2 regions of the Lysinibacillus sp. G1-3 genome follow, and region 2 is predicted to be linked to the other one. Evidence: riboswitches for the same ligand, from Rfam matches in the RefSeq annotation. Region 2 holds a riboswitch; the other holds the start of a gene.
What was found. Region 2 has a riboswitch for preQ1 ahead of queC (7-cyano-7-deazaguanine synthase QueC). Riboswitches for the same ligand answer to the same signal wherever they lie in the genome.
Positions count from the first base shown of each region.

Region 1: linked by a shared signal. The riboswitch ahead of ACVYAD_RS15510 (QueT transporter family protein) and the one ahead of queC (7-cyano-7-deazaguanine synthase QueC) in region 2 are both predicted to bind preQ1.

Region 1 covers NZ_JBWHYQ010000013.1:132,090-137,060, forward strand. Annotated here, with positions in the region: gene ACVYAD_RS15495 (ABC transporter substrate-binding protein) at 1-677, opposite strand, end outside; gene ACVYAD_RS15500 (hypothetical protein) at 1,277-1,531, shown strand; gene ACVYAD_RS15505 (DUF1259 domain-containing protein) at 1,531-1,641, shown strand; PreQ1 riboswitch class I at 1,906-1,950, shown strand; gene ACVYAD_RS15510 (QueT transporter family protein) at 1,957-2,439, shown strand; T-box leader at 2,529-2,729, shown strand; gene trpB (tryptophan synthase subunit beta) at 2,789-3,952, shown strand; gene ACVYAD_RS15520 (long-chain fatty acid--CoA ligase) at 3,994-4,971, opposite strand, start outside.
Region 2 covers NZ_JBWHYQ010000002.1:149,863-154,833, reverse strand. Annotated here, with positions in the region: gene ACVYAD_RS02760 (hypothetical protein) at 1-379, opposite strand, end outside; gene ACVYAD_RS02755 (GNAT family N-acetyltransferase) at 688-1,236, opposite strand; gene queE (7-carboxy-7-deazaguanine synthase QueE) at 1,362-2,090, opposite strand; gene queD (6-carboxytetrahydropterin synthase QueD) at 2,083-2,556, opposite strand; gene queC (7-cyano-7-deazaguanine synthase QueC) at 2,560-3,219, opposite strand; PreQ1 riboswitch class I at 3,561-3,607, opposite strand; gene speE (polyamine aminopropyltransferase) at 4,214-4,971, opposite strand, start outside.

The DNA of each region.
Region 1 (4,971 bases), on a different contig from region 2:
TCAGCAGCTTGTTTTACTTCTGCAGACGTTGCCGCAGATGCCTCAACCACCGTTAAGCCTTGCTCATCCATCACTTTTTTCACTTCTTTTACTTGTGCCACTGAGTTTTGCTCACCAGCATTGTAAACCATCCCTACTTTTTTCGCTCCCAAATCCTTTAAGAACGCCACTGTTTTCGAAATAGTATCAGGATGTAAATCGATTGTTCCTGTTACATTTTTCCCTGGCTTCTCTATAGAGTCAATGAGCTGTGCGCCAACAGCATCTGTTACAGAAGTAAAGATAATTGGAATATCGCTAGTTGCTGTTGCTGCCGCTTGTGCAGACGGCGTAGAGTTCGCAAAGATTAAATCTACGTTTGCACTTACTAGATTGTTTGCAATCGTCGTGTTAAGACTGTTATCCCCTTGCGCTATTTGTGGATCGTAATCTACTTTTAAGCCAGATTCTTCAATCGCTTTTTTGAAACCTTCAGTTGCAGCATTTAAAGATGGATGCTCCACAATTTGAGTAATCCCGATCTTATATGTTTTATCGTCTGCATTACCGCTCTCACTTGCGTTATTCGTTTCGTTCCCTTTCGAATCCGACGAACTAGAACCACTACCACCACAAGCAGCAAGTATTAAAACTAACCCAAATAACAGGAACGAAAGCTTTTTTAAATTGCTTTTCACAAATAATCCCCCCGATTTTGATCTCTTATATTTATCACACTTTATCCAAGCGAAGTGTGAACGTATCGCTATATTATCGTTATTAGCAAGGTTCGTCAACAACATTATGAATCTTCTGACTATTAATTCCAGTCGAATATTTTTTCTTTTCAATCAATTTGTCGCTTTAAACCGCTAAACTACGCTGTTTTTACAATTTGATTTCTTTTTCTAACATAACAAAAAAATTTTTTACAATTTAGCGAAGTTATTTTTCCGACATCTAATTTTAAGTAATATATGTAAAAACTAAAAAACCTGACAATGAAAATGTCAGGACTTCATAACAGCTTTAATTCACTCTTACTTTTTCAAGTTTTCAACTAGCCAACTACTTTGAGTAAAGGGATATTTTAGAAGTTTGAGTAACGTCTTAAATTGGTGAATAAAAACAACCTGCGAGTGCTTTAGAAGTATTACTCCCTTTATGGTTAGACGTGCAATACTCTTTTATTTCTTGCTAGTAGATCTACAGAAAGTGTTCATTTTAGTCCCCCTTTTTACATTTAATGCATATGATGCATATGAGATTAGTGCCGTTCCCAAAAAGGAGGAATACCATGAATAATGATAAAATCGATTTAAATCAACCTTCTTATTCGCAAGAACATCAAAATGCAACTACAGGAAATATTGATACAATCATTTCTAATCTATGTGACAGTCTATTTGAATTTGCTCTGGATTTCACCCTAAATGCCTTAGAGTATACAAAAGAAATGGAAGAGGAATTAGAATATACAGATGAATTCAAGAAACAAGTTAACGATTTAATTTTTGAAATAGAAGAAATTAAAAATACTTTAGAGGAGTAATGTCTAAAAGTGCTGTTCATAGTCATTGGATATATTCATCCCCCACTATTTTGTACGTCCATTTTCAATCAATAGAGCCTCCATTCACCTTTGCCCCAAAATTTGCTTAATTATTTAGTGTTTTAAATTACTGAAATGGTCACTTGTTAAAAGTACTGTTTTAACAAGTGACCGGCCAGATCCACGACTTCTAACTTTCGAGGTTACTTCTCATCTGCTATTTCTGCATAACTTTTTAGTAGGTGTACAAGCCCCTTTTCATAGGCATTGTCATAAAAAAACTTTGACAAAGATCAAATTATTATCGTTAATACTATAATTTTTTACACGTAGCTATTTACAAATAAGCATGAACATTGATATGATTGCATTTGCTTCACGTGGTTCGTAACCATCCCACGTAAAAAAACTAAGGAGAAATAAATATGAAAATAAAATTTTTAGCAACGAGTGGCATTATTGCCGCACTCTACATTGCTATTACATTATTAGTCGCGCCATTTGGCTTTACAGAGGTGCAGTTCCGAATATCGGAAATGTTTAACCATTTAGTTGCGTTTAATCCACGCTTTGCCGTTGGGATCATTATTGGTGTATTCATCTCTAACCTCTTTTCACCACTCGGCATCTACGATTTAGTTTTCGGTGTAGGCCATTCGATGATTACTCTTGGGTTGCTCATTCTTATTTGTAAATTTGTCAAAAATATTTGGGCACGTTTAATCATTAATACATTTTTATTTACTTGTACAATGTTCATCATTGCATTTGAATTGAATTTAGCGTTAGAATTACCATTCTTCTGGACATGGTTAACTGTTGCTGCAGGTGAATTTGTTGTCTTGGCGGTTGGTGCACCGATTATGTATGTATTGAACAAACGCTTAAACTTCAAAAATTTAATTTAATTTTATTGACGGATCTTTTAGATTCGTCTTTTTTTATTTCTTGGAAGACACCTTGACAATATTCTGAAAATATCCTACAATTCATTTCAATAAATGCTAGGAAAAAGAATAGTAGCAAGCGCTAGTACTTAAAGAGAGCTGATGGTTGGTGCAAATCAGTAGTACCTACTTGTGAATGGACTTTGGAGCAGCCTCATCAAATGTGAGGACGAAGTTACTCCCCGTTATCGGAGTACGAAAGCGCGCAATTATTGCGAATGAAGGTGGCACCACGGTTACTCGTCCTTTTTACAGAAGGATTGTAGTGGCTTTTTTTTATGGAAAAATTAGATAGAGGAGTCGAGAGAAGATGAGTACAGTAGCAGAGAAAAAAGGATATTTTGGTGAATTTGGCGGTAGCTTTGTTCCCGATGAGCTTCAAAATGTTTTAAGTATTTTAGATGAAAACTTTCAAAAATATAAAGACGATGAAGACTTTAATAAAGAGCTGGATTATTATTTCCGTGAATATGTTGGACGCAAATCTCCACTTTATTTCGCTGAAAATTTAACAAAACAATTAGGTGGCGCAAAGATTTATTTAAAACGTGAAGATCTTAACCATACTGGTTCACATAAAATTAATAACGTTCTTGGACAGATTTTATTGGCCAAGCGCATGGGTGCTCATCGTGTTATCGCCGAAACAGGTGCAGGTCAGCATGGTGTAGCAACAGCAACTGCTTGTGCAATGTTCGGAATGGATTGCACAATTTATATGGGTTTAGAGGATACAAAACGCCAAGCATTAAACGTCTTCCGTATGGAGCTTCTTGGTGCAAAGGTAGTAGCTGTTGATAAAGGTCAAGGACGATTAAAGGATGCAGTGGATGAAGCATTTGCTGATTTAGTAGAAAACTACGAGACGACTTTCTATTTACTAGGTTCTGCTGTTGGGCCTCACCCGTTCCCTTCAATGGTGAAGCATTTCCAATCCGTTATTAGCCGTGAAAGTCGCGAACAAATTTTAGAAAAAGAAGGCAAGCTACCAGCAGCAGTACTTGCTTGTGTCGGCGGCGGTAGTAATGCGATCGGTGCGTTTGCAGAGTATATTGCAGATGAAAACGTTCGCCTCATCGGTATTGAGCCAGATAAGGCTGCCACATTAAATGAAGGAACACCGGGTGAATTACACGGCTTCAAATGTTTAGTACTGCAAGATGCAGAAGGCAATCCATTACCAACCTATTCGATTGCCGCTGGACTAGATTATCCTGGAGCTGGTCCAGAGCATAGCTATTTAAAAACAATTGGTCGCGGAGAATATGTAACAGTGACAAATGAAGAGGTGCTCGAAGCATTCCAAGTGCTATCAAAGGTTGAAGGCATTATTCCTGCACTTGAAAGCTCCCACGCCGTGGCTCATGCACTTAAGCTTGCGCCAACATTATCCCCGGAAGAAAGCATTATTATCAATATCTCTGGTCGTGGAGACAAAGACGTTGAACAAGTATTCCAAATGCTAAATAAATAAAGATAAAGAGCGACTTCCCTTTGTGGAAATCGCTCTTTAATCTATACGAGTGAACCTAATTTCGGATAAATTTCTGCTACATTATCTCGAAGCCTAGCTTTCAGAAACTTTCCAACTGATGTTTTTGGTATTTCATCTAAAAATACTACATCGTCTGGTACCCACCATTTTGCAAACTGGCTTTCTAAAAATGCAAGAAGCTCCTCTTCACTTGCTGACATTCCTTCCTTCAATACTACACAAGCTAACGGGCGTTCTTGCCATTTGACATGCGGAATTGCGATAACTGCTGCTTCCAGCACAGCGTCATGAGTCATTAATGCATTTTCTAAATCAACCGAGGATATCCACTCTCCACCCGACTTAATTAAATCCTTCGTACGATCTGTTATTTTGATAAAGCCATCCTCTGTTCGTACCGCAATGTCACCTGTATATAACCAACCGTCTCGATAGGCATCATTGGTACGCTCATCCCGATAATACTCGTGTGAAATCCACGGACCTCGTAAACGTAACTCACCCATCGTCTCTCCATCCCACGGCACTTCCCCATTGTCATTGATAATACTCGATTCAATACCAGCCATCGTCATTCCTTGCATTGCTCGCGATTCAATACGCTTTTCAATAGGCCATTCATCCATCCAAGACATATAATTTGATAACGCTACAATTGGAGTAGTTTCAGTCATTCCATACACGACAATATACGGAATGCCATATTGTTCTTCAAATGTACGAATAAGTCGAGTAGGTGAAGCTGACCCGCCACAACAAATAGCACGTAACGAACTTATATCTCGCTCACGCTTCTCCTGTTCCTGCAACGCACCAATCCAAATTGTCGGTACCCCAGCTGTTAATGTAACCTTCTCCTGCTCTACTAAATCCAATATGATTGCTGATGTGAATTGTGGGCCCGGCAATACTTGTGTAGCACCTACATTGACACTAGCAAATGGTAGGCCCCATGCATTTGCATGAAACATCGGTACAATTGGCATCACGACATCACG
Region 2 (4,971 bases):
GTAAAAATGGAGTCCCTAACGTATAAGCCAAACCAAATCTAGCAATCGTTGTTCCAATTGGGCCTGCCAAAACGAGTACTGGAATTGAAGTCCCAAATAAAACAATGAGTAGGCCTACAGTCAATCGAAAAATCAATGCGATCTCCACATTTAAGATCGAGTGTATCCCTAGTAAAAATAAGATTAAACTTGCAATAATCCCCGCTAGAAAATAACGCTTAAACCCAAATACCGCTGCAATCGCAACTGCTATGGGTGCTGATAATTGAAATTCAGACCCAGGAATACCTGTTGGAATTTTAAACATGCCTGTAATGATAATAAGACATGCTAGCAATGAAATCTGAGCAAGATCATAAGTAGAAAACTTTCGGGTCATTTTTTTCCTCCATCTTACTTTTTAAATTAACATGTAATAACTTTATGTTATTTCCTCCTATTCTTTATTTGCGTTAACTTATTTTTTATATTAAGTTAACACAAATCAAGGTTGAAAAGTAGATAAAATGGTAGGATTTTTTATTATTTATGAAAATAGTTTTTGTTACTTATCAAAGGTTTAAATAAAAACCCCTGATTTTTCTACGCTAAGCAGAAGAATCAGGGGTTTTATTAAAATCTACTGCTTTTTAATCTGCATAAGAGAACGTATACAAAAAACTTCTTCGTTCTTGTCTACTTATAAACTTATTTTGCGTTTATAAAATAAACTAGATGATCAGTCCATTTGTCGTCCTCGAATATGAATCCTTGCCTCGTGCATTCATACACCATTCCAACACTTTCTGCTAACTTTATAGATGCTATATTATCAAGGTTTATATGAGCTTCTATTCGATGATAATGTAATTTTTTAAACGCTAGATCTAAGGCAGCTTTTACAGCCTCTTTCCCATAACCTTTTCTCCAAAACTGGTTATGAATTGTATATCCGAACCTGGCCCATTGAAATTCTTCCCTCATAATTGTCGAAAAGTCTATAAAACCAATATGAGTATTATCTTCTTTTCTAAACACTCCAAATACATAGACCTTGTCATCTTCAGCCATTTGCTGATGTTTAGTAACTAAATCACGAAACCATTCTTTCGTACAGATGCTCATATCTAATTTACCTTGATCGTATTTATGTTGAGAAGGTAAACGATTTTCATACTGGGCTAGCCAAGAAGAATAATCACCTTCTTCAAGAAATCGAATAACTAATCTTTCCGTTTCATTTCTTATTTTATTCAATCGAACACCTCATCTAGAATACTTTCTATTCTTATATAGATTATTCTACATAAGGGAATTATTTCCTTCCTATTAAAATAGTATTTTCTACTTCAAATAGAATATGTCTTAAATCCATAAGTGTACTATACCCCTCTTTTATTCCCCCAAACAAGGGCATGCAACTGTGGCAGTACTTTGACATCTGTTAATTCCTCATCCTTCATCACTTTATCTATCAGTGCATGATATTTATCTAATAAATGTAGTATTAATCCTGAATTGTCAGTCGTCGTGAGATCATCATTACCGACCTGAAGATAAAAAGGAATCGTTGGATATCGATGGTGAATTTGTTTAGCATACTCGTAATCCTCTTGATTAAAAACGACTATTTTAAGAGATACATGATGATTACTGTTTCGATTTTCAAGTTTTTCGAAGATTTCAGAGAGCATCGAATAGTTTGTCGTCATACCAGAGCTAGGTGGCTTTGGGGAAATTGTCAACTCATCAATCTCATACATCCATTTTTGCCACCTACTACCTTGTGTTTCCACCCCGACCTTTATGTCATTTTCTTTTAAAATGGCAATGAGCTTCTCCAAATTTTGGATGAGTGCAGGGTTGCCTCCTGAAATCGTAACAAATGAAAAACCGCTGCCTCCGAGACGTTTCAGCTCAGACCAAATCTCCTCAGCTGTCATTTGAACAATAAGATGCTTTCCGCTGCCATCCCACGTAAATGATGAATCACACCAAGAACAGGAATAATCACAGCCGGCCGTTCTCACAAACATTGTCTTTTGGCCAACTACCATTCCTTCACCTTGAATCGTCGGTCCAAAAATCTCGATAACAGGTATCTTACTCAACTTCCATCCACTCCCGTCTCGCTTCTGCATAGCTAGTCGGTGTTTCATATAAGCGGATAAACTCAACACGCGCACCGTTATATCTTTGTTCATCAAGCAAGGCCGCAGCCAACTTTTCGTAAATCCAAACAACAATATTTTCTGCCGTCGTATTCATTGGTGGAAGCGTTTCATTTAAATAACGGTGATCCAATTGAATTTCTATCTTTTCTTTCCATATTCCTTTAATATCACCAAAATCAATCATCAAACCCCGTTCATCAGTGTAACCACTCAGTCCTAATATTACGCGATACGTATGACCGTGCAGGTTTTTACATTTCCCCTCATAGTTATGTAAATGATGAGCAGCATCGAAGGTAAATTCTTTACTTACGAGAACGCGCTTTGCATGATAGTTCAATTGATTTCTTTGAATATCTACATTTAGTTTTTGGAGCTTATCGACGATTCTAAAATCTGACATGCCTTATGACTCCTTCCTGTAACTCAAATACTCATCAAGCCCTTTTTTCCGCAGTTTACATGCTGGGCATTCACCACAGCCATCTGCTATTACACCGTTATAGCAAGTTAACGTTCTTTCCCGAACAAATTCAAGTGCTCCAAACTGATCAGCAAGTTCCCATGTTTGTGCCTTATTCAGCCACATCAACGGTGTATCAATAACAAAGGAATCATCCATCGATAAATTTAACGTTACATTCAAGGATTTAATAAACACATCTCGGCAATCCGGATATCCGCTAAAATCCGTTTCACAAACGCCAGTTACAATATGCTTAGCTCCTACTTGGCTCGCTAAAACGCCCGCAAATGAAAGGAAGAGAAGATTTCGACCAGGTACAAAAGTCGATGGAAGCTCACCATTTTCTCCGTCTTCTACCTTTATGTCTTGTCGTGTCAATGCATTCGGAGCAAGCTGATTCAGGAGTGACATATCAAGAATGTGATGCTTGATACCGAGCTCTTCTGTTATCATCTTTGCACATTCAATTTCAAGACGATGCCTTTGGCCATAATCAAAAGTTACTGCTTCAACCTCTTTAAAACGTTCTTTTGCCCAGAACAAACAAGTTGTACTGTCCTGACCTCCACTAAATACAACAATTGCTTTTTCCTGCTTCATCTGTAAAAACTCCCTTGTTTCAAGAAAACAGCACTATAAGAAAAAGTACTGCTTCTTTTAGTTTTTTTTAGAGGGTAGCTAAATACCTCTTTCTTAATTGAACGATTCAATACCGTAGTTATCGATAATCAATTTTTCCGAATTAAAATATTGTGTACTTTGGTTACTCAATAATGGTAAATCCTACAGTCCTTCTGTATGGCTTCGGCCAGACATAAAAAAACCTCCTTGTAAAATGTTTCCCAACACTTTTCAAGAGAGGCATCACCAATCGTTCTAATAAAACGTAAGTAAAAACATAAAAAAAGCCACGTCCGATATGGACATGGCATAATTATCATGTTTCCATAGTTTTTTATAGAGGGTATCAGCTATGAACCTCTCCCGTTCTAGTCCGGGCATTCTTTTCTCAAATATAATACAAAAAATAGTAGAAAACGTCAAATGGATTTTTAAAGGCTGTTTCTAAAAGATTGTTGCTATAAAAACATAAGAACAGATTAATTTTACAAAATGCGCAGAGAATGCACGCTTTCTTTTGGTTTTGATTATGATTTCTCATAAAATCTTGGAGATTCGTCATAAGTTGTGGATTACCTTATTTAGTCTTATTTCCAAATTGCTCACTAGTTTGCTGTAGCGTACGAACTAGGATCGATAAGCTAAATATTACAGGTTCACCAATGATTTTGACTATTTGTAAGAATTGTGGAGAAGTAGCTTCAATGAAAGTTAAGAAACTAGATAAGTTCAAATAGAATCTTTTAGTTATACTTTGGGTCACTTCAAGTAGAGTAACCCTTTATTAATTTCTTACCTCAGGATGACCTCGCCCTTATGAACATTTTCTTTCAGACCCAACAAAAAAACCGAACTATCCAATGAAACTTTTATAAAGTTTTTTGAAATCGTTCGGATTTTATATTCATCTTGTTTTGTTAATCAAGATTTTATTCGGCTTTAGAAAGGAACGATTTAGTTCTGTCCCAGCCTCTTATTCATCACGATCAAGTGACTCTTTCACAAATGTAGGAAGTGCGAATGCACCAACGTGTAAATCTGTATTGTAATATTTCGTTTTTAGGCCAAATTTATCCCAAGAATCTACTTGAATATCTTTAATTGGATGTAATGCTTTTGAAGCAAATCCGAATAGCCAGTGTCCAGATGGGTATGTTGGCATATGGAATTGATATACGCTCGCGATTGGGAAAATACCTTTAATTTTTTTATGTGCTTTGCGCATGTTTTCTGCATACTCGGCAAAGTATGGAGATTCATGTTGGTTAATTAAAATTCCTTTTTCATTTAATACACGGTAACATTCTTTATAGAAAGCTGTTGTAAATAAACCTTCACCGACTGAAATTGGATCAGTAGAATCTACTAATATTAAATCGAATGACTGATCAGCTGCGTTTTGAACATAAGCTAAGCCATCATCGAAAATCATTTCCATACGTGGATCTTCTTCAACATCAGCAGCTGTAATTGGAAGATATTTTTGGCTCAAACGGAATACTAACTCATCGATTTCTACCATTACTACTTTTTCTACTGATTCGTAACGTAGTACTTCACGAGCAGTACCACCATCACCACCACCGATAATTAATACCTTTTTTATGTCTGGGTTAGTAGCGAATGCTGGGTGCGTAATCATATCGTGATAAACGAACTCATCTTTTTCATTAACCATCATCAAACCGTCTAACGTGAAGAAAGTACCAAACTCTTCACTTTTATAAAAAT